Linked DNA regions of Novosphingobium sp. G106. Each later gene encodes a partner of the first gene's protein in a complex. Links are inferred from orthologs where the notes say so. Each region holds a gene or a part of one and is shown in the gene's direction. Other genes may lie near its edges.

Region 1 (9,122 bases):
AGCGACTAAGCCACTCCCCCGTTCCACAAGGTAACGGGCCGTCCGTTGACATTTCCGGGGGGAGCTATCGATTCAGTTATAATAGGCTTGCAACGAACGCACTTCAAGCTGGCTGCCGCGCAGAGCTGCGATAGCTTCGGCAGCGGCAACCGATGCCGCCGCCGTGGTGAAGTACGGCACCTTGCCGTGCAGCGCCGAACCGCGGATCGATTGCGAGTCCTTGAGGCTCTGCCAGCCCTCGGTCGTGTTGAAGATCAGCGTCACTTCGCCGTCGATGATCCGGTCGACGATGTGCGGTCGGCCTTCGGCAACCTTGTTCACGCGCTCCACCGGCAGGCCGGCATCGGCGAGATAACGCTGCGTGCCGCCTGTGGCGACGATCGTGAAGCCGAGCTCGATGAGCCTCTGCACGGCGGGCAGGATCACCGGCTTGTCGGTGTCCTTGACCGAAACGAAGACCGTGCCGCCCTGCGGCAGGATGGTTCCCGCGCCGAGCTGTGACTTGGCGAAAGCCGTGGCGAAATCGAGGTCGATGCCCATGACCTCGCCGGTCGACTTCATCTCGGGCGACAGCACGGGATCGACGCCAGGGAAGCGCGCGAAGGGGAACACGGCTTCCTTGACCGCCATATAGGGCAGATCGCGCTTGAACGGCGGGAAGGTCGCCAGCTTCTCGCCCGCCATGACGCGCGCGGCGATCTTGGCGACCGGCTGGCCGATCGCCTTGGCGACGAAAGGCACGGTGCGCGAGGCGCGCGGGTTGACCTCGATCAGGTAGACTTGTTGTCCCTCTGGGCCGTCCTTCACCGCGAACTGGATGTTCATCAGACCCTTGACGCCCAGCGCGAAGGCCAGCTTCTCGGCCTGGCGTTCCATCTCAGCAATGATCTCGGCCGACAGGCTGTAGGGCGGCAGCGTGCAGGCGCTGTCGCCCGAATGGATGCCCGCTTCCTCGATGTGCTGCATGACGCCGGCAACGACGACCTGCTGGCCGTCGCAGAGCGCGTCGACGTCGCATTCGATCGCATCGCGCAGGTACTGATCGATTAGCACCGGGCTGTCGCCCGAGACCTGGACCGCGGTGGTGATGTAGTCGTCGAGCTGCGCCACGCTGTCGACGATCTCCATCGCCCGGCCGCCGAGCACATAGCTGGGGCGCATCAGCACCGGGAAACCGATGCGCAAGGCGACGGCCACGGCCTCGTCGCGGCTACGGGCGATACCGTTCTCAGGCTGACGCAGGCCCAGCTTCTCGACCAGCGCTGCGAAGCGCTCGCGGTCTTCGGCGAGGTCGATAGCGTCGGGCGAAGTGCCGAGGATCGGAATGCCGGCGTCTTCGAGCGCCTGGGCCAGCTTGAGCGGGGTCTGCCCGCCGAACTGGACGATGACACCGACGAGTTCGCCGTTCTGCTGCTCGACGCGCAGGATCTCGAGCACGTCCTCGGCGGTCAGCGGCTCGAAATAGAGCCGGTCCGAGGTGTCGTAGTCGGTGCTCACGGTTTCGGGGTTGCAGTTGATCATGATCGTCTCGTAGCCGGCCTCGGCCAGCGCGAAGCAGGCATGGACGCAGCAATAGTCGAACTCGATGCCCTGGCCGATGCGGTTGGGGCCGCCGCCGAGGATGACGATCTTGCGCCGATCGCTGGGCGCGGCCTCGTTCTCCGGCTCGCCGAACATCGGTGCTTCGTAGGTCGAATACATGTAGGGCGTGACCGCCTCGAACTCGGCGGCGCAGCTATCGATGCGCTTGAACACGGGATGGACGCCGAGCTTCTGACGCAGCTCGCGGACTTCGTCTTCGCTCGTCGCGCCGGCCATGGCCTTCAATGCATCGTGCAGCAGGCCGTGCTTACGCGCACGCGTCTCGCCGAGACCGCCGGCGACACCAACCGAGCGGACGGCCAGATTGGCCAGGCGCCTGTCCGAGAAGCCCATCGCCTTGAGCCGGCGCAGTTCGGCCGCATCGAGCGGAAGCCCGTGCTCCAGGACCTGCGCTTCCTCGGCGATGATCTCTTCGATGTGACGCAGGAACCAGGGGTCGTAGGCCGTGACCGCGTTGATCTCGTCCACCGTGAAGCCCTCGCGGAAGGCCTGGCCGACGATCAGCAGCCGGTCCGGCGTTTGCCGGGCGAGCGCCGCGGTAATCTGGTCGCGGCTCGCGCCTTCGAGCTCGATCACGCGGTTGAAGCCGTCGAGCCCGGTCTCGAGACCGCGCAGCGCCTTCTGCATCGATTCCTTGAAATTCCGCCCGATCGCCATGACTTCGCCGACGGACTTCATGGCGGTGCTGAGCAGTGGCTCGGCGCCCTTGAACTTCTCGAAGGCGAAGCGCGGGATCTTGGTGACGACGTAGTCGATCGTCGGCTCGAAACTCGCCGGGGTGGCGCCGGTGATCTCGTTGGTGATTTCGTCGAGCGTATAGCCGACCGCCAGCTTGGCCGCGACGCGCGCAATCGGGAAGCCCGTGGCCTTCGAGGCCAGCGCCGACGAGCGCGACACGCGCGGGTTCATCTCGATGACGATCAGGCGGCCATCCTTCGGATTAACTGCGAACTGTACGTTCGAACCACCTGTTTCAACGCCAATTTCCCGCAGGACCGCGATCGATGCATTGCGCATGATCTGGTATTCCTTGTCGGTCAGCGTCAGCGCCGGGGCGACCGTGATCGAGTCGCCGGTGTGGACGCCCATGGGATCAACGTTCTCGATCGAGCAGATGATGATGCAGTTGTCGTGGCGATCGCGCACGACTTCCATCTCGTATTCCTTCCAGCCCAGCAGGCTTTCCTCGATCAGCACCTCGGTGGTCGGCGAGGCATCGAGGCCCGAACGGACGATCTTTTCGAACTCGGCCTTGTTGTAGGCGACGCCGCCGCCGGTGCCGCCGAGCGTGAAGCTGGGACGGATGATCGAAGGCAGGCCCGTGCGCTCAAGCACGGCGAAGGCCTCTTCGACATTGTGGGCAACGCCCGAACGCGCCGATTCCAGCCCGATCTTGTCCATCGCCTCGCGGAAGCGCTGGCGGTCCTCGGCCTTGTCGATTGCGTCGGCATCGGCGCCGATCATCTTGACGCCGTACTTCTCCAAGGTGCCGTCGTTGAACAGCGCCAGCGCGGTGTTCAGCGCAGTCTGGCCGCCCATCGTCGGCAGGACGGCGTCGGGGCGCTCCTTCTCGATAATCCGCGTGACGATCTCGGGCGTGATCGGCTCGACATAGGTTGCGTCGGCCATGTCCGGATCGGTCATGATCGTCGCGGGGTTCGAGTTCACGAGGACAACGCGATAGCCCTCCTCGCGCAGTGCCTTGATCGCCTGGGTGCCCGAATAGTCGAACTCGCAGGCCTGGCCGATGACGATGGGACCCGCGCCGATGACGAGGATCGAGGAGATGTCGGTGCGCTTGGGCATTAGTGCTTCCTCTGGGCCTCGGGAAGCGATGCTTCCCAGCCGTCGTATTGAATGCCGAGGTCCTGCGCGGCCGCGCAGACCTTGGGGATGATCGTGCCGAGCCAGGCCTCGTCGGTGACCGCCTCGATCGTGGCGATGCGCCCCGGATCGGTATTGGTCGACCGCGTGGCGAAGCCGAGCTGTCGGAGCCGGGTTTCGAGCGCCGGCATGCGGCCCTCCTCCCCGTAGAAATAGAAGTTCGCCTCACGCCTCTGGCCGAGGTCCGCCCCGCTCCGCTTCATCGCGGCGAGCACGGCGCGTGCGTCCTGCCCATTGCAGACGAAGTCCGCAGGCGCAGCGCAAGCCGCGCTCGCACTGGCTGCCAGGATGACCGGAAGGGAAGCGAGGCTGCGGATCATCTCAAGCCGACAACCGCGCGAATGCCGCTTCCCAGAACTCGGGACCCTCGGCTTCTGCCTGGACGAGGATCGGATCACTCTCGCGCTCGGCCTTGAGAAAGGCCTTGTAGGCAGGCTCCTGGAACTGGTGCATCGAGCCGCCGAACTCGTTCTGCTTGGTCGAATAGGCACCGACTTCGATCAGCCGGTCGACCAGGGCCACGGCCGCGGCCTTCGCCTTCGAATGGACCGGACGGCCGAACTTGCGCGTCGCCACCTGGACCTTGTCGGCGAAGATCAGCGTCAGCTCGCCATGCGGATAGAACCGCGGCGCGGCGCTGAACTGCGCGGCATCGGTCGCGACGTAGTAGGCATAGACGTGCTGTTCGAGTTCGGTGAGGCTCACTTCAACATCTCCACGAAAGTCTGGAACAGGTAGAAGCTGTCCTGCGGGCCGGGGCTGGCCTCGGGGTGGTACTGTACGCCGAAAGCCTGCTTGTCCTTGACCGCGAGGCCGCAGTTCGAGCCGTCGAACAGCGAGACGTGGGTCTCGATCACGGTGTCGGGCAGGTTCGTGTTGTCGACCGCGAAGCCGTGGTTCATCGAGGTGATCTCGACCACGTCGTCGAACAGGCGCTTGACCGGATGGTTCGCGCCGCGGTGGCCCTGGTGCATCTTGGTCGTGGTCGCGCCCGCGGCGATGCCGAGCATCTGGTGGCCGAGGCAGATGCCGAAGATCGGCACGTTACGTTCGAGCAGCGCCTGGATCACCGGCACGGCATAGGCGCCGGTCGCGGCCGGATCACCCGGGCCGTTCGACAGGAACACGCCGGCAGGTTCGAGCGCGAGGATCGCTTCGAGCGAGGTCTGCGCTGGCACCACGGTGACGCGCGCGCCGGCCTTCACCAGGTTTCGGAAGATGTTGTCCTTGGCGCCGTAGTCGATCGCGACGACATGCGGGCGCGTATCGCGCGGGCTGCGGGCAAAACCCTTGCCCAGCGTCCAGACGCCGCCTTCCCAGCCCTCGTTCGCCGTGCGCGAGACGACGCGGGCGAGGTCCATGCCTTCGAGGCCCGGCCAGTCCTGCGCGCGCTTGATCAGCGCCGGGATGTCGAACTGGCCATAGGGATCATGCGCGATGACCGCATTGGGCGCGCCCGACAGGCGGATGCGGCGGGTCAGCGCGCGGGTATCGATGCCCGACAGGCCGATCTTGTTCTTGGTCTTGAGCCAGTCGCCGAACTCACCGCGCGAGCGGAAGCTCGACGGCGCGGTCAGGTCCTCGCGCACAACGCAGCCGACGGCGCCGTCGACCTGCGATTCAAGGTCCTCGTCGTTGACCCCGACATTGCCGATATGCGGAAAGGTGAAAGTGACGATCTGCGCCGCATAGGACGGATCGGTCATGATCTCCTGATAGCCGGTCATCGAGGTGTTGAAGCAGACTTCGCCCACCGACTGGCCGACCGCGCCGAAACCGCGGCCCCAGGCAACATGACCATCCGCTAGGACCAGAACGCCGGTTGCGCCTTTGGGTTGTGGCGCGTGCGAAAGGGCGGCGTCGGCCATTATGGGGCGCTCCGTTGAGAGGTTTTCCAGCGATAGGTGCTAAGGCCCGGCCGCTAGACCCCATGGTGCAGTGCGTCAACCTAGGAAAAAATGAAACGGGGGACTAGATACGCCAATTCCGCCGCTCCCCTGCGGCGAACACTCGCTTCTGATACAGGATTACCAGGAAAATGCTCCGCGATTCGATCAAGGCCGCGCAGGTCACCGCCATGAAAGCCGGCGACAAGCCCCGCCTCGCCACTGTCCGCCTCATCCTCGCCAAGCTCAAGGACCGCGACATCGAGCTGCGGACCGCCGCGAGCCTGCCCGACGACGACACACTGGTGGTCGAAGTGCTGCAGAAGATGGTCAAGCAGCGCCGCGAATCGATCGCGCTCTACGAACAGGGCGGCCGCCAGGAACTCGCCGATGCCGAAGCCGCCGAACTGGTGGTGATCGAGGACTTCCTGCCCCAGCAGCTCAGCGAAGCCGACACCGCCGCAGCGATCGAGGCGATCAAGGCCGAACTCGGCGCTTCGGGCATCAAGGACATGGGTAAGGTGATGGCCGAGCTCAAGGCGCGCCACGGCAGCCAGCTTGACATGAGCAAGGCGAGCGGGCTGGTGAAGGCCGCGCTGGCCTGAGGAATCACGGCGGCAGCGGGGACCGACACAGAACCGCAACGTGCAGTAGTTAACGCTGCCTCAATCATTCTGGATTGGGGATTCCATGAAGCTGCTCACCACTCTCGGCGCTGCCGCCGCTGCTCTCGCTTTCGCCGCGCCCGCACAGGCGACGGAGCTCAACTTCGTCATCACCGGCGACTACAACGCGATCTTCCGGATCGATTCCAATCCGATCCCCGATCCGCTGTACATCACCGACGGATACAACTTCGCGATCACCCACGTCGCCGGGTTCGCGGACTCGAGCAATGGCTTCGCCGATCTCACCTTCTTCATCGGCAGCGTCGGTGGCGGCCTGCTGATCTCGGACAACGGCGATCCGTTCACCTGGCTGTTCGACGCCGCGAGCGCGCAGATCTATTCGGGCACCGAAGGCGCGCCCAGCTTCGCGCCGGGCGTCTATCAGATGGACGGCCTCAGCACGCGCGGCAATTTCACGCTGACGATCACCAACAACGTGCCGGAACCCGCGACCTGGGCGATGATGATCGCCGGCATCGGCCTGACCGGCGCCGCGCTGCGCCGCTCGCGCAAAACCGTGTCGGTGCGCTACTCCACGATCTGAGCACCGGCATCGGACGGACCGTTTTATCGGCGGATTGCGCAACCTCGCATATGGAGCTAGGGCGCAATCCGCTATAATCCTGTCCAATGAGCCTTAGCCCTCAATGGTTGGATGAACTGAGGTCGCGAATCACGCTTTCCAGCGTGATTCAGCGCACGACTCGGCTGACCAAGGCCGGGCGCGAGTTCAAGGCCTGCTGCCCGTTCCACAACGAGAAGAGCCCGAGCTTCTACGTCAACGATGAGAAGGGCTTCTACCACTGCTTCGGCTGCGGCGTGCACGGCGACGCGATCCGCTGGATGACCGATCAGCGCGGGCTCGGCTTCATGGATGCGGTGAAGGAACTCGCCGCCGAGGCAGGGCTGGATGTCCCCGCCCCCGATCCGCGCGCGGCCGAAGCCGCGGTGCAGCGCGACTCGCTGCATGATGTCACCGCCGCGGCGCAGAAGTGGTTCATGGACTGCCTCGCCGCACCCGAGGGCGAGAAGGCGCGCGCCTATCTCGCCACGCGCGGCTTCGATGCGCATACGGTGCAGCGGTTCGGCTTCGGCTTCGCCCCTGAGGGACGCCAGGCGCTCAAGGGCGCACTCGGCCAGTTTCCCGAGGACAAGCTGATCGAGGCAGGCCTCCGGATCACCGTCGACGACAAGGAACCCTACGACCGGTTCCGCGGTCGACTGATGCTGCCGATCGAGGATGCGCGCGGCCGCGTCATCGCCTTCGGTGGGCGCATCCTCGACAAGAGCAAAACTGACGCTCCCAAATATCTGAATTCGCCCGATACCCCACTCTTCGACAAAGGTCGCACGCTCTACAACCTGCACCGCGCCGGCCCGGCATCGCGCCAGACCGGGCGGCTGATCGTGGTCGAGGGTTACATGGATGTGATCGCTCTCGCCGCGGCGGGCTTCGGCGAGAGCGTCGCGCCGCTGGGAACGGCATTGACCGAGCGGCAGATCGAGATGGTCTGGCGCCTCGTCGAAACGCCGATCCTCTGCTTCGACGGCGACGCCGCCGGTCAGCGCGCGGCTATGCGCGCCATTGCTCGCGCCCTGCCCCTGCTCCGCCCGGCGCACAGCCTGCGGATCGTCCGGCTCCCTTCTGGGCTCGACCCCGACGACCTGATCAAGCGCGACGGCCCGCGCGCGATGGAAGAAGTGCTGCAGGGCGCGCGCAGCCTGATCGACACGCTCTGGGACCACGAGCGCGATGCGCTGCCGCTGAACACGCCCGAGGACAAGGCCGGGCTCAAGGCGCGCCTGCTCGCCCATGTCGAGACCATCGCCGATCCTGACATCAAATCGCTCTATCGCCGCGAACTGCTCGATCGTTTCGCCGCTTTCGCCTATCCGGCCCGCGAGCAGCGTCCGCAGTCGAACTGGCAGCCGGGCGGGAGTTCGAGAGGCAGCGGCAACTGGAAGGACAAGCGCCGGGCTTTCCCTGCCAATCCGGCCAACAACCACTCCGCCCGCCTGCTCCGCGTCGCCAATGGCGGTGCGCGCGATGCCTTGTCGGCGGCAATCCTCACCGGCCTGATTCGCTACCCCGCCGAGATCGCACGCCATGCCGATGCCCTGGCACGCTGCACGGATATCGAAGCACGCTTCGACTTGCTGCTCGATGCCTGCGATCACGGCCAAGCGCTTGAAAGCGATGCCCTTGCCACCATATTGGCCCGGCAAGGACAGACACTGCCCTCCCCATCGGACTATAGCGGCATGCGTTTCGGTTTCCTGAGCCCGGATATGGCAGCGCCTCAGGCGTGCGCCGAACTGGCCCAGGCGATCGAATTGCTGGTCGAACGCCCAGCGCTCGAAACTGCGCTGGCCGATGCGACCGAACGGTTAAACCGTGAGTTTACCGATGAGGCCTATGCGGAGCAGCAGCGTTTGCTGAAGAGAAAACTGGAATTTAATGCGCGTCTCGGGCAAATGGCCAGCGCGCGCGCCGCATTGTCTTCGGACGATGCCACCAACACCATGGCGGAATAATGGACGACGATCAGAACGAAGACATGCAGGGCGACAAGGGCGAAGGCGATTCGCCGCTGATCGATCTCAATGATGCCTCGATCAAGAAACTGATCGCCCGCGCCAAGCGGCGCGGCATCATTACCTATGACGAACTGAACGAAGCCCTGCCGCAGGACATGTCTTCCGACCAGATCGAGGACATCACTTCTGCGCTCAACGAGATGGGCGTCAACATCGTCGAGAGCGACGAGGATGCCGTCGATCCCGAAGAGAAGGAAGTCGACGAGGTCGAAGATTCCGACGGTATCTCCGAGCGCCCCGCGCTCGAGAAGAAGAAGGAAACGATCGAGCGCACCGACGATCCGGTGCGCATGTACCTGCGCGAGATGGGCGCGGTCGAGCTGCTCAGCCGTGAGGGCGAGATCGCCATCGCCAAGCGCATCGAGAGCGGCCGCGACACAATGATCCTGGGCCTCTGCGAGAGCCCGATCACCTTCCACGCGATCATCATGTGGTCCGAAGCACTGAACAACGGCGAGATGCAGCTGCGCGAGATCCTCGATCT
Region 2 (15,621 bases), 4.5 Mb from region 1 along the record:
ACCCTTGAAGACGCCGTAGTCAGTCACCGAATCGGGCCAGCAAGAGGCCTTGATCATCTCGCCGTTGCGGCGGTCCTCGCCGCGCGCCATGCGTTCGAGGCATTGCCGGATGCGGTCACGGTCGAGCAGCGCGCGAAGGTCGTCGGCTTCGGTGTCCATCATTCTCTCCCAAGCGGCTTCGTCCCCGACTCCGGGGGCCAGCGTATCATCAGACCCTACAGCCTGCGGCAGAACCAGCGCTTGACCATTTCGGACAAATCGGCTCGACAGGCGAGCGAGGATGTCCGAACGTGACCGAGGTTTTCGATACCGTCCATGCGCAGATGCTGCGGTTCTTCCCCGAGCTGGTGGAAGAGCTGGGCGGCGACGCACGCGACCTGCTGCTGCGCGCCGGGATCGAGCCGCGCCGCACCGAGGAAGCGAGCTATCGCCAGGCAATCCACCTGCTGGAACTGGCGGCCGCCGAGCTGCAATGCCCCGACTTCGGCCTGCAGCTCGCCGAAAGGCAGGGCGGCGGCAGCATGTTCGGCCCGCTCGGCCTCGCCATGAAGAATTCGCGCACCTTCGGCGAGGCACTGACCTATGTCAGCGAGCACACCTATGCCCACAGCCTCGCCGCGCGCATCCGTCTGACGCGGCTGCCCGATGGCGGCGCCTTTTCGGCGCACGACATCCTGCTCGACGGCGTGCCGGTAAAGGCGCAGCTGATCGAGCAGATCATCCTCATCGGCCATCTCGCGGCACTGGAAATCACAGGCGGCCATACCCGCGTGCGCCGCGTCCATTTCCGCCATCAGCCGGTCTCGCCGCTCAAGACCTATCGCCGCTATTTCGGCTGTGAGGTGCGCTTCGGCCAGAACGAGGACGGCGTGCTGTTCTCCGCCGCCGATCTCGCGAGCCCGGTGATCAATCCGGATGCAGCCGCCTTCGCCGAAGTCGCCGCCTTCATCGACAACGCCTTCTCACGGCAACTGCCGCCGCTCCATGCCCAGGTGCGCGGGGTGATCACCCAGCATCTCGGCTCGGAGCTCTGCACCAACGACCATGTCGCCGCCGAGCTCCATTTGCATCCACGCACGCTGCACCGCAAGCTGCGCAGCGAAGGAACCTCGTTCCAGAAGATCAAGGACGAGGTGCGCCGCGACGCGATGCTTTATTACCTGCAGCAGACCCGGCTCGACTTCACGCGTATCTCCGAACGGCTGGGCTTCGCCGAGCAATCGGTGATGACGCGCATCTGCAACCGCTGGTTCGCCGCGCCGCCCAGCCGGGTACGGCTCAAGGGAGCTTCTCACCATGTCTGAAGTCCAGACCCTGCGAGGGGCTATCGACAGCGCCGCGCTCGGCCGCGTGCTGATCCATGAGCACATCTTCCTCATGGATATGGAGTACACCTACAATTACCGGCAGGACTTCTTCGAGGACAGGACGATCACTGACGCCGCGGCGCGGCTTAACGCGCTGAAGGCCAGCGGCATCGACACGATCATCGACCTCACCGTGCTCGGCCTCGGCCGCCATGTGCCCAGCCTCGCCAAGGTCGCACCGCTGACCGATCTCAATATTATCGTCTCGACCGGCGCCTATACCTTCGACGCGGTGCCCGGACCGTTCCAGTTCCACGGCCCCGGCTTGCTGCTCGACCGCCCCGAGCCGATGGTCGACCTGTTCGTGCGCGACATCACCGAGGGCATCGGCAGCACCACGCTGAAAGCCGGCGAGCTCAAGTGTGCGATCGACATGCAGGGCCTGCGGCCGGGCGTCGAACGGATCATGCGCGCGGTGGCGCGGGCCAATGTGCTGACCGGCGCGCCGATCACCGTTCACACCGCGCCGCAGATCGAAAGCGGGCTGATCGTCCAGCAGGTGCTCTCCGAAGAGGGCGTGAACCTCGAGGACGTGATCATCGGCCACTGTGGCGATACCGACAATATCGACTACCTGATGAAGCTCGCCGACAAGGGCTCGCTGCTCGGCATGGACCGTTTCGGCGTCGAGTTCGCCATCACCATGGAACAGCGCGTCGCGACGATCGTGGAAATGGTGAAGCGCGGCTATGTGAAGCACATCGCGCTGTCGCACGACTGCTGCGCCTGGTCGGACTTCTTTCCCGATGTCGCGGATTACCACCGGGCCATGCCGCGGCATAACTACCTGCATATCCACGACGACGTTATCCCCGCCCTGCTCGAGGCGGGGGTCAGCCAGCGCGACCTCGACACTATGTTCATCGACAACCCGCGCCGGCATTTCGAGGCGGCAGCGAAGCATTTCGCCGAGCGCTGAAGCCGCCGTCGCTTTTCCGTAACCCTATTCGCCGATAGACCGCGCGAACCCTTCAGAAGGAAGCCCCCCATGTCGTCGAGCCCCTGGTCTCACCACAGCCGCAACGCCAATGTCGCCGATGACATCGATTTCGAGATCAAGGGCCAGGAACTGCAGTTCCTCGAGATCGAGCTCGATCCCGGCGAGAGCGCGGTGGCCGAGGCCGGGGCGATGGTCTGGAAGGATGCCAGCGTCGCAATGACCACGGTGTTCGGCGACGGCAGCGCCGACCAGGGCGGCGGCTTCATGGGCAAGCTGCTCGGCGCCGGCAAGCGACTGGTCACGGGCGAAAGCCTGTTCACCACCGTCTTCACCCACAACGGCACCGGCAAGGCGCGCGTTGCGTTCTCCGCCCCCGTCCCTGGCGCGATCCTGCCGATCAAACTCAGCGAGCTCGGCGGCACGCTGATCTGCCAGAAGGACAGCTTTCTCGCCGCGGCGCGGGGCGTGTCGATCGGCATCCAGTTCCAGCGCAAGATCATGACCGGCCTGTTCGGCGGCGAGGGCTTCATCATGCAGAAGCTCGAAGGCGACGGCTGGGTCTTCGTCCAGATGGGCGGCACGATCGTCGAGCGTGAGCTGCGCGCCAGCGAGGAACTTCACGTCGATACCGGCTGCCTCGCGGCCTATACCCCCGGCGTCGATTTCGACATTATCGGTGCCGGCGGTGTGCGCTCGGCGCTGTTCGGCGGCGAGGGCCTGTTCTTCGCGCGGCTGCGCGGGCCGGGCAAGGTCTGGATCCAGTCGCTGCCCTTCGCCCGCCTCGCCGGACGGATGCTCGCCGCGGCCGGCAGCACCGGCGGCCAGAACCGCGGCGAAGGCTCGATCCTCGGCGGGTTCGGCAACCTGCTCGACGGCGACTAGTTCAGGCAGGCGGGGACCATTCGGACACCACGTCCGCGTAGTCAGGCCGCGGCCGCTCCTGCAACTCGCGGCCCGGGGTGCCCAGGAATAGGAAACCGGCGATCCGGCCCGTCGGTGAAAAGGCCGCGCGCACTGTATCCGAATAGGCGGCCCAGCCGGTGAGCCAGCAACCGACGAGGCCCTCGGCATGGGCCGCGTCGAGGAGGTTCATGCAGGCGGCGCCGGCGGACAGTTCCTGCTCCCACAAGGGGATCTTTGCCGAGGGATCGGCGGTGGAGACGACCACGACCAGCGCGGGCGCCTGGCGGGCGAACTCCTCGGTCGCGGCGCTGTCGCGCGCGGTCGGCTCCCCCTGCGTCTCGCGGTAGACGCGGTGGAGCAGGTCAGCGAAGGCATCGCGCTGCCCGGGTGCGATCACCACGAAGCGCCAGGGTGCCAGCTTGCCGTGATCGGGCACGCGGATAGCGGCGCTGAGGATCCGCCGCATCTGCTCCGCATCGGGCCCCGGCGCGACCATGTCGCGCGCCTTGCCCGAGCGGCGCGTGGCGAAGAAGGCCGGGAGTGAGGATCGGTCGTTAAACATTGGATTTATCTTCCGATCCTTGCTCTCTCAAATCAACCCGCCGGCTGGAGCAGCACCGGCCCCGTCGGGTTGGCATCGGGCACGCCGTGCTCCTGCTCCCAGGCGTCGGTCGCATCGTAGCAGGCCTCGACGACATCCGAATAGGTCGTGCGGAAATGCACGCGCTGCTCGGGATGATCGAAAGCGAAGGCACGGTTGTGCTTCACCGCATCGAGCACCATCGGGGCGATCGCCTCGGGCGTGTAGAAGGCCTGGCTGGCGGCGACATCTATCGAATCCTGGCTGACGTGGACCTCGCCTTCGCCCGGGCCGCCGAACTTTGCCGGGCGGTACTTGGCGTTGTTCTGCTTCATGCCCGTGGCGACGCCGCCCGGGCAGTAGCTCGTCGTGTGGATGCCGTGCTCGCCAAGCTCGATCGACAGGTTCATCATCAGGCCGATGATTCCCGCTTTGGCCGCCGAATAGGGCGCATGCGTCGGGATCCAGCCCGGCAACAGCCCTGCCATCGAGGCCGTGGCGCAGACATGCCCGCCGCCGGCATTGATCATGTCGGGCAGGAAGGCCTGGGTGGTGCGCATGACGCCCATCAGGTTGACGTCGATGATCCAGTCGACGTCGTCATCCGACATCTCGACCAGCGGATCGAACGAAGTCGCGCCGGCATTGGCGAAGACCAGCTGGATCGGGCCGAGCGCGGCGGTGGCCGCGTTCTTCATGGCCTTGACCGAAGCGCGGTCGGTCACGTCGCATTCGATCGCCACGGCCTTGCCGCCCGCGGCATTGATCGCATCGGCGACCTTCCGGGCATTGGCGAGGATGATGTCGGCGATGGCAACCGATGCGCCCTGCCTGGCCAGTTCCTTCGCCAGCCCCATGCCGATGCCGCTGCCGCCGCCCGTCACGACCGCCGCCTTGCCGCTGATCTCCGTCATTGCCGATCTCTCCACTGATTATTGATACCGGCTGGACCATATTGAGACCGCAGCCGTTGTCCAGCGGCTCGTGCCTTATCACACCTGCTTTCGTGATTGCGAGGGGCCCGGTGTTCCGGTTCAGTCCAGGTTGGCAGGCCCAAATGCATGCGGCAGCAGTTCGGACAGGCGCAGTTCCAGCACCTCTTCCCCGCCCGCACACCAGATGAGCGGATCGGTCCCGCCGAGCTGCGCCAATTCGTTCAGCACCTGCCGGCAGCGGCCGCAAGGCGTGACCGTCGCCGGCCCTCCCCCTGGCTTGCCGCCGATCACCGCCACTGCGACCAGCCCGCCGCGACGGCCGGCGTTCATCGCGCTCGCGGCTGCCACGGTCTCGGCGCAGAGCGACAGGCCGTAGCTCGCGTTCTCGACATTGCTGCCGGTGACCACGCTGCCGTCGGCGAAAGCCAGCGCCGCGCCAACGTGGAAGTTCGAATAGGGCGCATAGGCCTGTACCGCGGCGGCGCGGGCTGCGGCGATCAGGGCATCGCGGTCTGGCATCACGGCTGCAGCACCACCCATCGCAGGTCCTCCGCGCCGGCCTCGCTCGACAGCGCATCGTTGGCCGTCCACAGCGTCCAGGGCCGCCCCGCATAGTCGGGCTGGAAGCGGTTGCGCACAAGCCAAAGGTTGCGGTCGATCCGGCCGGCGATGTGATAGCGCTTCTCGAACAGGTCGGTGACCTTGAGCAGCGCGGCCTTTCCGGTGTGCGTCTCGACCTGGTTGAGGAACGTCGTCAGCTCGCTCTCGATCGCGGCGTCACTGACCTTGACCGGGCAATCGTCGGCCAGACGATCGAGCTCGACGGCGGGCGGCAGCATGGTCGCATCGCGCGGAACGACGGTGACGAAATTGGCGGCCTGCTTGTCGGCCGGCTGGCAAGGATCGTAGCGATGCAGTGCACCGACCTGCAGCCTGGCGCCGCGCGCGCCGGCGAGGTTGTCGATGAACATCGGATCGCGCGCGAAGGCGCTGGCGCTGGCGTCGATATAGACGAAATCGGCGCCCACCGCCTTGACCGCCTTCCAGTCGACATTGCCGTCCTCGGCGCCGATCTCGACGCCCTGGACGCGGAAGACCGCGCGCTCAGGCCGCCAGTGATGGAGGTGCCACCAGCCGTAGCCGCCGCCAATGAGGAGGATCAGCAATGCCGCTCCCAGCAGCCGCAACTGCGTGCGGCTACCCCGCCTCTTCGCCATGCGCGTGTTCCCGATACCGACCCGAAGTCCCCTAGCCCCTGATATGCAGCACGCAGATCAGGGTAAAGAGCCGCCGCGCCGTGGCGAAGTCGGTTTCCACTTTTCCGTCGAGGCGCTCGAGCAGCAGCTCGGCTGCCTCGTTGTGGACGCCGCGGCGGGCCATGTCGATCGTTTCGATCTCGTTGGCGGTGGCCTTGCGGATCGCCTGGTAGTAGGAATCGCAGATCGCGAAATAGTCGCGGATCGGCCGGCGGAAACGGCCGAGACCGAGCACCAGAGTCTCTAGAGGCACACCGCTTTCGTCTGAGATTTCAAGCACCAGCCGCCCGTCGCTGACAGACAGCCTCAAGTGGTAAGGACCGGCATGGCCCGCCGCATGCGAGCGCAGCGGGCGGAAGAGGTTTTCCTCCTTCAGATCGAAGATCGCGATCCGCCGTTCCTGCTCGATATCGGCATTGCGCCAGAGGATCGTGGCCTCGTCGAGCTCGATATGGGTGATGCGCGCAGCGGTCATTGCGGGCGCAGCATTCGCAAATGCAGCAAGAACCGGCAAGTGTGTCAGTATCATCAACAGCCTGTGGAAGAAATCCGCCTCGACGGACGCTTGATGGCGGACTCGCAAAAGCGCATTGAGGCCCGCTTATGAACGACCTCCAAGTCCTCTCCCGCGATGCCGATCTGGTGCCCGGAATCGCCCAGCGCACGCTGCCCGCCAACGTCGAGGCCGAGGCCGCATTCCTGGGCGCGGTGCTGATCGACAACCGGGTCATGGAGGAACTGCCGGTCCAGCTTTCGCCGGCGCATTTCTTCGAGCCCGCGCATTCGCGCATCTTCGAGCGGTTGACCCAGCTGATGGACCGCGCCGCCGTGGTCACGCCGGTGACCTTGCGGCCTTATTTCGAATCGGACGAGACGCTGAAGGAGCTCGGCGGGCTGACCTACCTCGCCCGGCTGACCGCAGATGGCCAGGGCCTGCTCGCCCCGCGCGAGCTGGCCGAGCAGATCTACGACCTGGCGTTGCTGCGCGAACTGGTCTCGGTCGGCCGCGGGCTGGTCGAAGCGGCGATGGACACGTCCGAATCGGTCGCGCCGATGCAGCAGATCGAGCGCGCCGAAGCCTCGCTCTATGCCGTGGCCGAAGGCGCCGGCACGGCCAATGAGGCCAAGGGCTTCGCCACGGCCACCAAGGTCGCGATCGCCGGGATCGAAAAGGCGCTGAATTCGGGCGGCCACGTCTCGGGCAAGACGACCGGTCTGGATTCAATCAACCAGAAGATCGGCGGCCTGCACGATTCCGACCTTATCATCCTTGCCGGGCGTCCGGGCATGGGCAAGACCTCGCTCGCCACCAACATCGCCTTCAACGCCGCCGAACGCATGCGCCGCGACCGCGTCGACGGCATCGAGGACGCGAAGTCGATCGGCGCCGCCACGGCCTTCTTCAGCCTGGAAATGAGTGCCGACCAGCTCGCCACGCGTATCCTTGCCGAGCAGTCGGGCATCAGTTCCGAATCGCTGCGCATGGGCAAGATCAGCCGCGAGGATTTCCAGCAGCTGTCCTATGCCAGCCAGCGCCTCGCCGAACTGCCGCTCTACATCGACGACACCCCGGCGCTGACCATCGCCGCGCTGCGCACCCGCGCGCGGCGATTGAAGCGGCGCCACAACATCGGCCTGATCGTCGTCGACTACCTGCAGCTGCTCCAGGGCACGGGCCGCGCCAACGACAACCGCGTCAACGAAATCTCGGAAATCAGCCGCGGCCTCAAGACCCTGGCCAAGGAGCTTTCCTGCCCGGTGATCGCGCTCTCGCAGCTCAGCCGTGCGGTCGAGCAGCGCGAGGACAAGCGGCCGATGCTCTCCGACCTGCGCGAATCGGGCTCGATCGAGCAGGACGCGGACATGGTCTGGTTCGTCTTCCGCGAGGACTACTACGTCAACGCGACCGAGCCCAAGATGCCGACCGATAACGATTCGGCCGACGTTCGCGCCAAGTGGGATGAATGGTGCGCGAAGATGGAGCAGGTCACCGGCCTCGCCGAACTGATCGTGGCCAAGCAGCGCCACGGCTCGACCGGCCGCGTGCGCATGCGCTTCGAGGCGCGGATCACGAAATTCTCCGACCTCGCGCCCGATGACATGCGCGGACAGGGCTATGACGACGGCGGTGAGTGAGATGCCCGTCATGCTGGTCACCGGCGCCACCGGCTCGGTCGGCGAGGCCGTCGCGATCGAGGCCGCGGCGAACGGCTGGGCCGTGGCGCTCCACGGCCGCAACGCCGACAAGCTGGAGGCTCAGGCCGCGCTCCTGCGCGCCACCACGCAGGCCGAGACGGTAGCCTGCGACGTCGCGGACGATGACGCCGCGCAGCGCATCGTTACCGGCGCCTACACAAAGTTCGGCCGGATCGACGCGGTGGTCGACTGTGTCTCAACCGGCCCGCGCCAAGGCAAGCTGACCGGGCTGTTCAAGGAAACCACGCCCGAACAGTACACGGCCTTCTACCACCATTCAGCCTCGTGGTTTCAGCGGCTCGCCCATGCCGCCTATCCGCATCTGGCGGAGCGCGGCGGCACGCTGATCGGCTTCATCTCGGACGCAGGCAAGTTCGCCGCGCCGCGCCAGACGATCGTCGGCTCGGCCCGCGCGGCCGAGATCGGCTTCGTGCGCAACCTCGCGGTCGAGGCGGCTCGCGACGGCATCCGCGTCCATGCGATCTCGCCAAGCTATATCCTCGAAAGCCGCACGGCCGAGATGATGGGCTCGGAACGGATGGCCACGGCGGCCAAGCGCGCCGGTCTGGGACTGCCCACTGCCGCCGACATCGCGCCGGTCACCGTCTTCCTCTGCGGCCCGGGCGCGGCCAAGATCACCGGCCAGATCATCAGCGTGAACGGTGGCCTCAACGCTTGAGTTAGCTAACCGCGGTTACCGGAAAATACGGTAACGCCGCCCGGCGATGGACTCGTCCCCGACAGCCCTGCTATTCGGGGCAAGCTCTGGAAATTTGGTTCATTGGCGGGGGGGCAGCCAACAGACCGGAGATCGCTGACTTGTTTCCATCCAAGCCAGACAGGGTCCTTGCGGCCGGTATCGCGCTGCTCGTCCAATCTTTCGTGACCTCGCCCCTACTGGCGACGGAACTCGCGCCGCTGGACGACGCGGTGTTGCGCCAGTCAGCCGCGCCCGCAGCGATCGAGGATCGAGAACCGGGCGAGAAAGCGGCGAAATCGGAGCAGCCCGCCGAACGGGACCAGCAGGACGACAGGCACGCGGATATATCGCAGATCGTTCGGCCGACCGAGACCGAGCTCAGGACAACCACGCCCGAGCTTCCGCTGGGCTTGAACATCCGGCCGGCCGAGAGCAGCAGGCTCTCCGACCCCACTACCAACCTTGTGTTCTCGGGGAACCTGAGCACCGGGTTAGGAACGACGGCGCCCTAGGCTGTCAGACTCCGGCGAAATGCGGCGAGCCTCTCGACAGCTTCGTCGAGCGTCGCGTCGGACTTGGTGAAGCAGAAGCGCACGACATGGCGCGGGCCATCGCCCTCGAACAGCGCTGAGACCGGGATCGAGGCGACGCCTGCCTGGCGCACGGCGCGCTCGCTGAAGGTACGGTCGTCGAGCATGATCCCCGAAGCGGCGAGATCGACGCAGAGGAACCAGGTCGCGGCATTGGGCAGCACCACATAGCCCGCCTGCTCCAGCCCCTGTTTCAGCCGCCCGCGCGAGGTCGCCCAGCCGGCCTGCTGCGCGGCGAACCATGCGTCAGGCTTGGCCAGTCCTTCGGCCACGGCCCATTGCAGCGCCGGCGGCGAAGTGAACGTCAGGAACTGGTGCGCGCGCGCCAGCCCCCTGGCCATTTCAGCCCCGGCGCACATCCAGCCGATCTTCCAGCCGGTCAGCCCGAACAGCTTGCCCGCCGAGCCGATCTTCACCGCCCGCTCGCGCATGCCGGGAAAGCTCAGCAGCGAGCGGTGCGGCGCGCCGTCGAAGCGGACCTCCTCCCAGACCTCGTCGCAGATCGCGTAGAGATCGTGCCGCACGCAGATTTCGGCGATCGCCGCCAGTTCCGCTTCGCTCGCCGCGGTGCCCGCTGGATTGAGCGGGTCATTCAGGATCAACAGTTTGCTGCGCGTCGTTAATGCTACCTCAAGCATTCCAGCATCATAGCGCCAACCGGGCGGGGTCAGCGCCACCGAGACTGGCACCCCGCCCGACCTTCGCACCATCGGCGCATAGGCGTCATAGGCCGGCTGGAAGAGGATCACCTCGTCGCCCGGCTCGACGAGCGCCAGGATGGCCGCCGCGATCGCCTCGGTCGCGCCCGAAGTGACGATCACCTCTTCGCGTGAGAACTCCACCCCCTGCCGCCGCGCATAGAAAGCGCCGATCGCGTCGCGCAGCTCGGGCAGACCGGCACCCGGCGGATACTGGTTGGATTTCTGGGTCAGCGCCCGCGCCGCGGCGGCTATGACGTCAGACGGGCCGGCCTCGTCGGGAAAGCCCTGCCCCAGGTTGATCGCGCCCAGCTCGCGCGCGAGGCCCGACATATGCTCGAAGATCGTCGTGTCCATGGAGGCATAGACGGAGTGCATTGGGGCCTCGATCGTTGAATCCGGTTGCCGGCTATATACGCTGCGCCGGAAACGCAAAGCGGGAGAGATCGATGGCGGGCGAAATCAGACTCGACGGGCGCGTGGCGCTGGTCACCGGCGCGGGGCGCGGGCTCGGGCGCAGCCACGCGCTGGAACTGGCGGCACGCGGCGCCAAGGTGGTGGTCAACGATCTCGGCTGCGGGTTGTTCGGCGAAGGCGCCGACGATAGCGTGGCGATGAACGTCGTTCGTGAGATCGAGGCCGCTGGCGGCCAAGCCGTCGCCAATACGCTCACTATCGACGAACCGGCAAACGCCCGCGCCATGGTCGCCCAGGCCGTTGACACGTTCGGCCGGCTCGACATCGTCGTCAACAACGCCGGCTTCCTGCGCCGCCGCCCTTTCCTCGACCACAGCGAGGACATGGTGCGCGATCTGATCTCCGTCCATCTGCTCGGCTCCTACTTCGTCAGCCAGGCGGCCTTCGAAGTGATGCAGGCACAGCAATATGGCCGCATGGTCTTCACCTCCTCGCCCGGCGGCACGCGCGGCAATCCCTGGGTGACGGCCTATGGCGCGGCCAAGGCCGGGATCATCGGCCTCGCCCAGACGATCGCGCTCGCGGGCGAGCCGGTGGGCATCAAGGCCAATGTCATCTCACCCTATGGCAACACCCGCATGGGCGACGCGATGGAAACCAAGAGCCGCGACGAAGACATGGGCCAGCACAAGGAACTTATGGCCGGCGTGCTCGATTGCCGCCACGCTTCGGCCGCGGCGGTCTATCTCGCCTCGGAGGAATGCGAGCTCAACCACAAGGTCCTGACCGTCGGCGGCGGCCGTGTGGCGCTGTCGGCGATCCTGATCGGCGAAGGTTTCCAGGCGCCCTTCGGCGACTTGCTGACACCCGAACTGGTGCGCGACAACCTGCCCGCGATCCTGGATCTGGCAAAGGCGACCAACCCGACGTCGAGCGACCAGGAGGGCAGCGCCTTCCTCGGCCCCGCAGTGAAGGCGGCGATGGCCGCTCAGGGTGCCTGACGCTTCACATTCTGCCTGTCCTGCCGCGCGGTTTGTCGAGAGCAAGGCGCTCGTGCTAGCTATGCGACAAATAACAGATCCGCGGCGTATTGCGCCCGGTAGAGAGGATCACAGCCCATGTCCTACGAGCTGAATCGCAAGCTTGCCGCCAAGCGCGATCCGCTGCCCACCACGGTCGAGATCGACCAGGTCACGGCGGACATCATCCGCGGCGCCTTCGAAACCGTCTGCTTCGAGAGCGCGACCTTCCTCGGCCGCGCCGCCTCCTCGCCGATCATCAACCAGTCGAACGAGCGCAACGCCGCGATCGTCGACGGCCACGGCCGCCTGGCGATGGGCGCGGTGGGCACCCCGCACCTGACCTTCGTCAACCAGATGGAGACGCGCTGGGGCCTGATGAACCAGGACAAGTACGATTGGGGTCCGGGCGACGTGTTCCTCGCCAACGATCCCGATCACGGTGGCGGCCACCTGCCCGATTACTGCGTCTACGGCCCGGTCTATGACGACAAGGGCGAGCTGATCTGCATCCAGACGCTGCAGGCGCACCAGGGCGACACCGGCGGCAAGGACCCCGGCGGCTTCACCCTGGAAGCGACCGACATCTTCACCGAAGGCGTGATCTACCCCTGCCTCAAGCTCGTTCACCGTGGCGAACTGCGCAAGGACGTGTTCGACTTCGTCGTCCGCAACAACCGCTTCGCGACTTTCGCGGGTGACCTCGCCGCGATGATCGGCGGCGTCGAATATGCCAACCGCATGATCGCCGACCTGATCAGCAAGTGGGGTTCGGAAACGATCAAGGCCGGCATCAACCACTCGATCGAGCACACCGAGCGCCGCGTGCGCGAGGAAGTGTCGAAGTGGCCCGACGGCTCCTACGAGGCGACCGTCCTGATCGACCACGACACCGCCGGCACCAAGGACATCAAGGTCCACGTCAACTGCACGGTGGCGGGCAACCAGCTCACCGTCGACCTGACCGGCTGCGACGATCGCCAGGACCTCGTCGGCGTGTGGAACACCTTCGCCAACAGCCGGTCCTACGTCATGTGCCAGGTCGTCGCGGCGATGGACCCGACGATCGTCAAGAACGAAGGCTTCTTCAACGCGGTCGAGATCGTCATTCCCGAAGGCTGCATCGCCCAGCCGCCGCCGAACAGGCCGGCCGCGCTCGGCTCGTTCCACCCGGCCTGCGAAATCACCGAAGCGGTCTGCATCGCGCTCAGCGCCGTCGCGCCCGAACGCTCGCAGCCGCAGCTCTACAAGATCGGCATGCCCAACGCCGTCATGGGCTATGACGACAACGGCATGCTGTGGATGGATGCGGGCGTCGATTGCCGCTCGATGGACGTCTCGGCCGTGGAAGGTATCGACGGCTGGGGTTCGTGCCCCAGCGCGCTGGCCAGCCTGATCCTGTCCGAGGCCGAGGACGCGGAAAGCCGCTTCCCGATCCTCAACATCAGCCGCGAAATGACCACCGACGGCGGCGGCGCCGGCCAGTGGCGCGGCCAGCCGGGCTCGCTCAACGTCAAGCAGGTGCTCAAGCCGACTTCGGCGATGGCCTGGATGGTCTCGGCCGACCACCCGCTCAGCGGCATGTGCGGCGGCGACGACGCGATCCCCTATACCAATCACTTCGAGGTCGGTTCGGAGAACGAGCGGCGGATTGCCCACACGGCCTTCGACCTGCTGCCTTCGGGCGCTGTCATCGCTTACCAGCACGGCGGCGGCGGCGGCTTCGGATATCCCCTGCTGCGCGATCCGGAAGCGGTGAAGGAAGATGTGCTCGACGAATACGTCAGCCCCGAAGCCGCGCGCAACAAGTACGGAGTCGTGCTGACCGGCACGCTGTCCGAATACACCCTCGAGGTGGACTGGGACGCGACCGAAGCTCTGCGCCGCGAGATGGGCGTCGACGCGCTGCGCGACGCGGCGGAATAAGCGATCGGCCCATCCCCTCATGGGAGGGGGTGGGCAAATCTTCAAACATGACGTGCGGGACGGCCAGAAGGCCAGCCCTCCAAACCCCTCCCCCCGAGCGGGAGGGGAATTCGAATGCGGGATCGGGGAATTACATGAGCTATCGCATTGGCATCGACATCGGCGGCACCTTCACCGATTTCGCGCTGCTGAAAGGCAGCGAGGTCATCCTTCACAAGAACCTGTCGACGCCCGAAGACCGCTCGGTCGGCGTGATGGAAGGCCTTGGCAAACTGGCCGAGATCGAAGGGCTGTCGCTCAAGGACTTCCTCGGCCAGTGCGAAGCGATCGTCCACGGCACGACCGTGGCCGACAACACCCTGATCGAGATGAACGGCGCGCTGACCGGCCTGATCACCACCGCCGGCTTCCGCGACGAGATCGAATACCGCCGCGGCTTCAAGGAAGACGTCTGGGACGTCCGCCTGCAGGCCCCCAAGCAGATCACCCCGCGCCGCCGCCGCCTGACGGTGGCCGAGCGCGTGCTCCACGACGGCACGGTCCACCAGCCGCTCGACGAGGATGCGGTGCGCGAGCAGTGCCGCAAGCTGCGCCTGCAGGGCGTCGAGGCCGTGGCGATCTCGTTCCTGTTCTCCTTCGTCAATCCCGAGCACGAGAAGCGTGCGAAGGAAATCGTCACGCAGGAGATCCAGAACGCCTACATCTCCGCCAGCCACGAAGTCCTGCCGCGCTCGCCCGAGTACGACCGCACCTCGACCACCGTGGTCAACGCCTATGTCGGTCCGCGCGTAACCTCCTACCTCGAGCGGCTCGTGTCGCGGCTCGCGGAAGGCGGCTACAAGAACCAGCTCATGGTCATGCAGGCCTCGGGCGGCGTGATGACCAAGGAATATATCGACGGCGCCCCGATCCGCGTGCTGGCCTCGGGCCCGGCGGGCGGCGTCATCGGTTCGGCCCATGCCGGCGTCGCCAAGGGACACCGGAACCTGCTCTGCGTCGACATGGGCGGCACCTCCTATGACATGTCGGTCGTCATCGATGGCCAGGCGCCGGCAGAAACCGGCTGGAACATGCACCACCGCTACATGATCGGCGTGCCGATGGTGAAAGTGGAAACGCTCGGCGCCGGCGGCGGCTCGATTGTCAACGTCAACAACGGCGCGCTCCAGGTCGGCCCGAAGTCGGCCGGCTCCGAGCCCGGTCCGATCTGCTACGGCCGCGGCGGCACCGCGCCCACGGTCACCGACGCGCTGGTGATGCTCGGCATCCTCTCGACCGACGAAGGCTTCGCCGGCGGCTCTTTCCGCCTGAAGCGCGACGGCGTCGAGGAAGCCTTCGCCGCGATCGGCGCGGAAATGGGCTACGGCGCGGAGGAAGCGGCCTTCGACGCCTGGCGCGTGGTCAATGCCAACATGAGCCAGGGCGTGCGCCGCACCACCGCGGGCAAGGGCATCGACCCCAAGGACCTCGTCATGCTCGCCTATGGCGGCAACGGCCCGGCCTTCGCCGCGATCCAGGCCGAAGACCTGGGCATCAACAAAGTGCTGGTCCCCAAGGCCTCGCCGACCTTCTCGGCGCTCGGCACGCTCGTCGCCAACCCGACGATCGACGAGGAACGCTCGTACCTCGCCAAGGGCAACGAGATCGATCTCGACAAGATCCGTGAGCTATGGACTGACGTCGCCAAGCGCGCCGACCGCTTCTTCGCCGCGGCGGGCTTCAACCCGGCCGACATCGTCATCCAGTACCAGCTCAACATGCGCTATCCGGGTCAGAATTTCTCGCTGACCTTCGACTACAAGGCCGACGGCCGCCTGCACGACCTCTCGTTCATCGACGAAGGCTTCGGCGCGCGCGCGATGGAGCTGTTCAACCAGCGCCACATGGCCGAGTACAACCACGTCCGCGAGCACGAGATGCCCGAAATCTCGGGCGTGCGCCTGGTCGCGCAGGTGGCGACGCCCTCGCCGCAGGCCAAGGGCGGCTTCACCCCGTCGGGCGCTGCGCCCAAGCCGGCCAAGACCCGGCGCGCAAACCTCGGCAAGGGTTTCACGGAGACCCCGATCTACCTGGGCTCCGAACTCGCGCCCGGCA

The links.
Region 2: the proteins of dnaG (region 1) and KRR38_RS29080 are in contact, whole or in part, in a crystal structure (PDB 2R6A), measured with the Geobacillus stearothermophilus proteins. The link is inferred for Novosphingobium sp. G106 from one-to-one orthologs. Residues at the interface, in WP_049624496.1 of Geobacillus stearothermophilus: Lys456, Leu457, Leu458, Pro459, Ala460, Asn463, Ala464, Leu467, Leu535, Leu536, Ile537, Ala538, Gln544, Glu545, Asp548, Tyr549, His552; in WP_033016901.1 of Geobacillus stearothermophilus: Ser13, Glu15, Ala16, Gln18, Glu91, Leu92, Asp94, Ala95, Val96, Pro97, Thr98, Ala99, Ala100, Asn101, Tyr104, Tyr105, Ile108.

Annotation. Positions count from the first base shown.
Region 1 is NZ_JAHOOZ010000001.1:1,425,821-1,434,942, forward strand. The notes cover bases 6,181-9,122. They hold dnaG (DNA primase), read left to right. Parts: upstream 6,181-6,670; coding sequence 6,671-8,575; downstream 8,576-9,122. Other genes in these bases: KRR38_RS06800 (PEPxxWA-CTERM sorting domain-containing protein), read left to right, coding at 6,181-6,584; rpoD (RNA polymerase sigma factor RpoD), read left to right, coding at 8,575-9,122. In the rest of the region: carB (carbamoyl-phosphate synthase large subunit), read right to left, coding at 73-3,408; KRR38_RS06780 (ribonuclease E inhibitor RraB), read right to left, coding at 3,408-3,806; KRR38_RS06785 (hypothetical protein), read right to left, coding at 3,808-4,191; carA (glutamine-hydrolyzing carbamoyl-phosphate synthase small subunit), read right to left, coding at 4,188-5,354; KRR38_RS06795 (GatB/YqeY domain-containing protein), read left to right, coding at 5,525-5,977; more of KRR38_RS06800, read left to right, coding at 6,063-6,180. UniProt on the Escherichia coli protein: RNA polymerase that catalyzes the synthesis of short RNA molecules used as primers for DNA polymerase during DNA replication.
Region 2 is NZ_JAHOOZ010000001.1:5,965,036-5,980,656, reverse strand. The notes cover bases 5,898-8,850. They hold KRR38_RS29080 (replicative DNA helicase), read left to right. Parts: upstream 5,898-6,584; coding sequence 6,585-8,117; downstream 8,118-8,850. Other genes in these bases: KRR38_RS29075 (SDR family NAD(P)-dependent oxidoreductase), read left to right, coding at 8,098-8,850; KRR38_RS29085 (UPF0262 family protein), read right to left, coding at 5,974-6,456; KRR38_RS29090 (glycoside hydrolase family 25 protein), read right to left, coding at 5,898-5,942. Outside these bases: KRR38_RS29125 (nuclear transport factor 2 family protein), read right to left, coding at 1-159; KRR38_RS29120 (AraC family transcriptional regulator), read left to right, coding at 291-1,304; KRR38_RS29115 (phosphotriesterase), read left to right, coding at 1,297-2,286; KRR38_RS29110 (TIGR00266 family protein), read left to right, coding at 2,356-3,189; KRR38_RS29105 (nitroreductase), read right to left, coding at 3,191-3,772; KRR38_RS29100 (SDR family NAD(P)-dependent oxidoreductase), read right to left, coding at 3,805-4,704; KRR38_RS29095 (cytidine deaminase), read right to left, coding at 4,825-5,265; more of KRR38_RS29090, read right to left, coding at 5,244-5,897; more of KRR38_RS29075, read left to right, coding at 8,851-8,856; KRR38_RS29070 (hypothetical protein), read left to right, coding at 8,997-9,389; KRR38_RS29065 (aminotransferase), read right to left, coding at 9,386-10,543; KRR38_RS29060 (SDR family NAD(P)-dependent oxidoreductase), read left to right, coding at 10,615-11,583; KRR38_RS29055 (hydantoinase B/oxoprolinase family protein), read left to right, coding at 11,701-13,527; KRR38_RS29050 (hydantoinase/oxoprolinase family protein), read left to right, coding at 13,662-15,621. UniProt on the Escherichia coli protein: The main replicative DNA helicase, it participates in initiation and elongation during chromosome replication. Travels ahead of the DNA replisome, separating dsDNA into templates for DNA synthesis.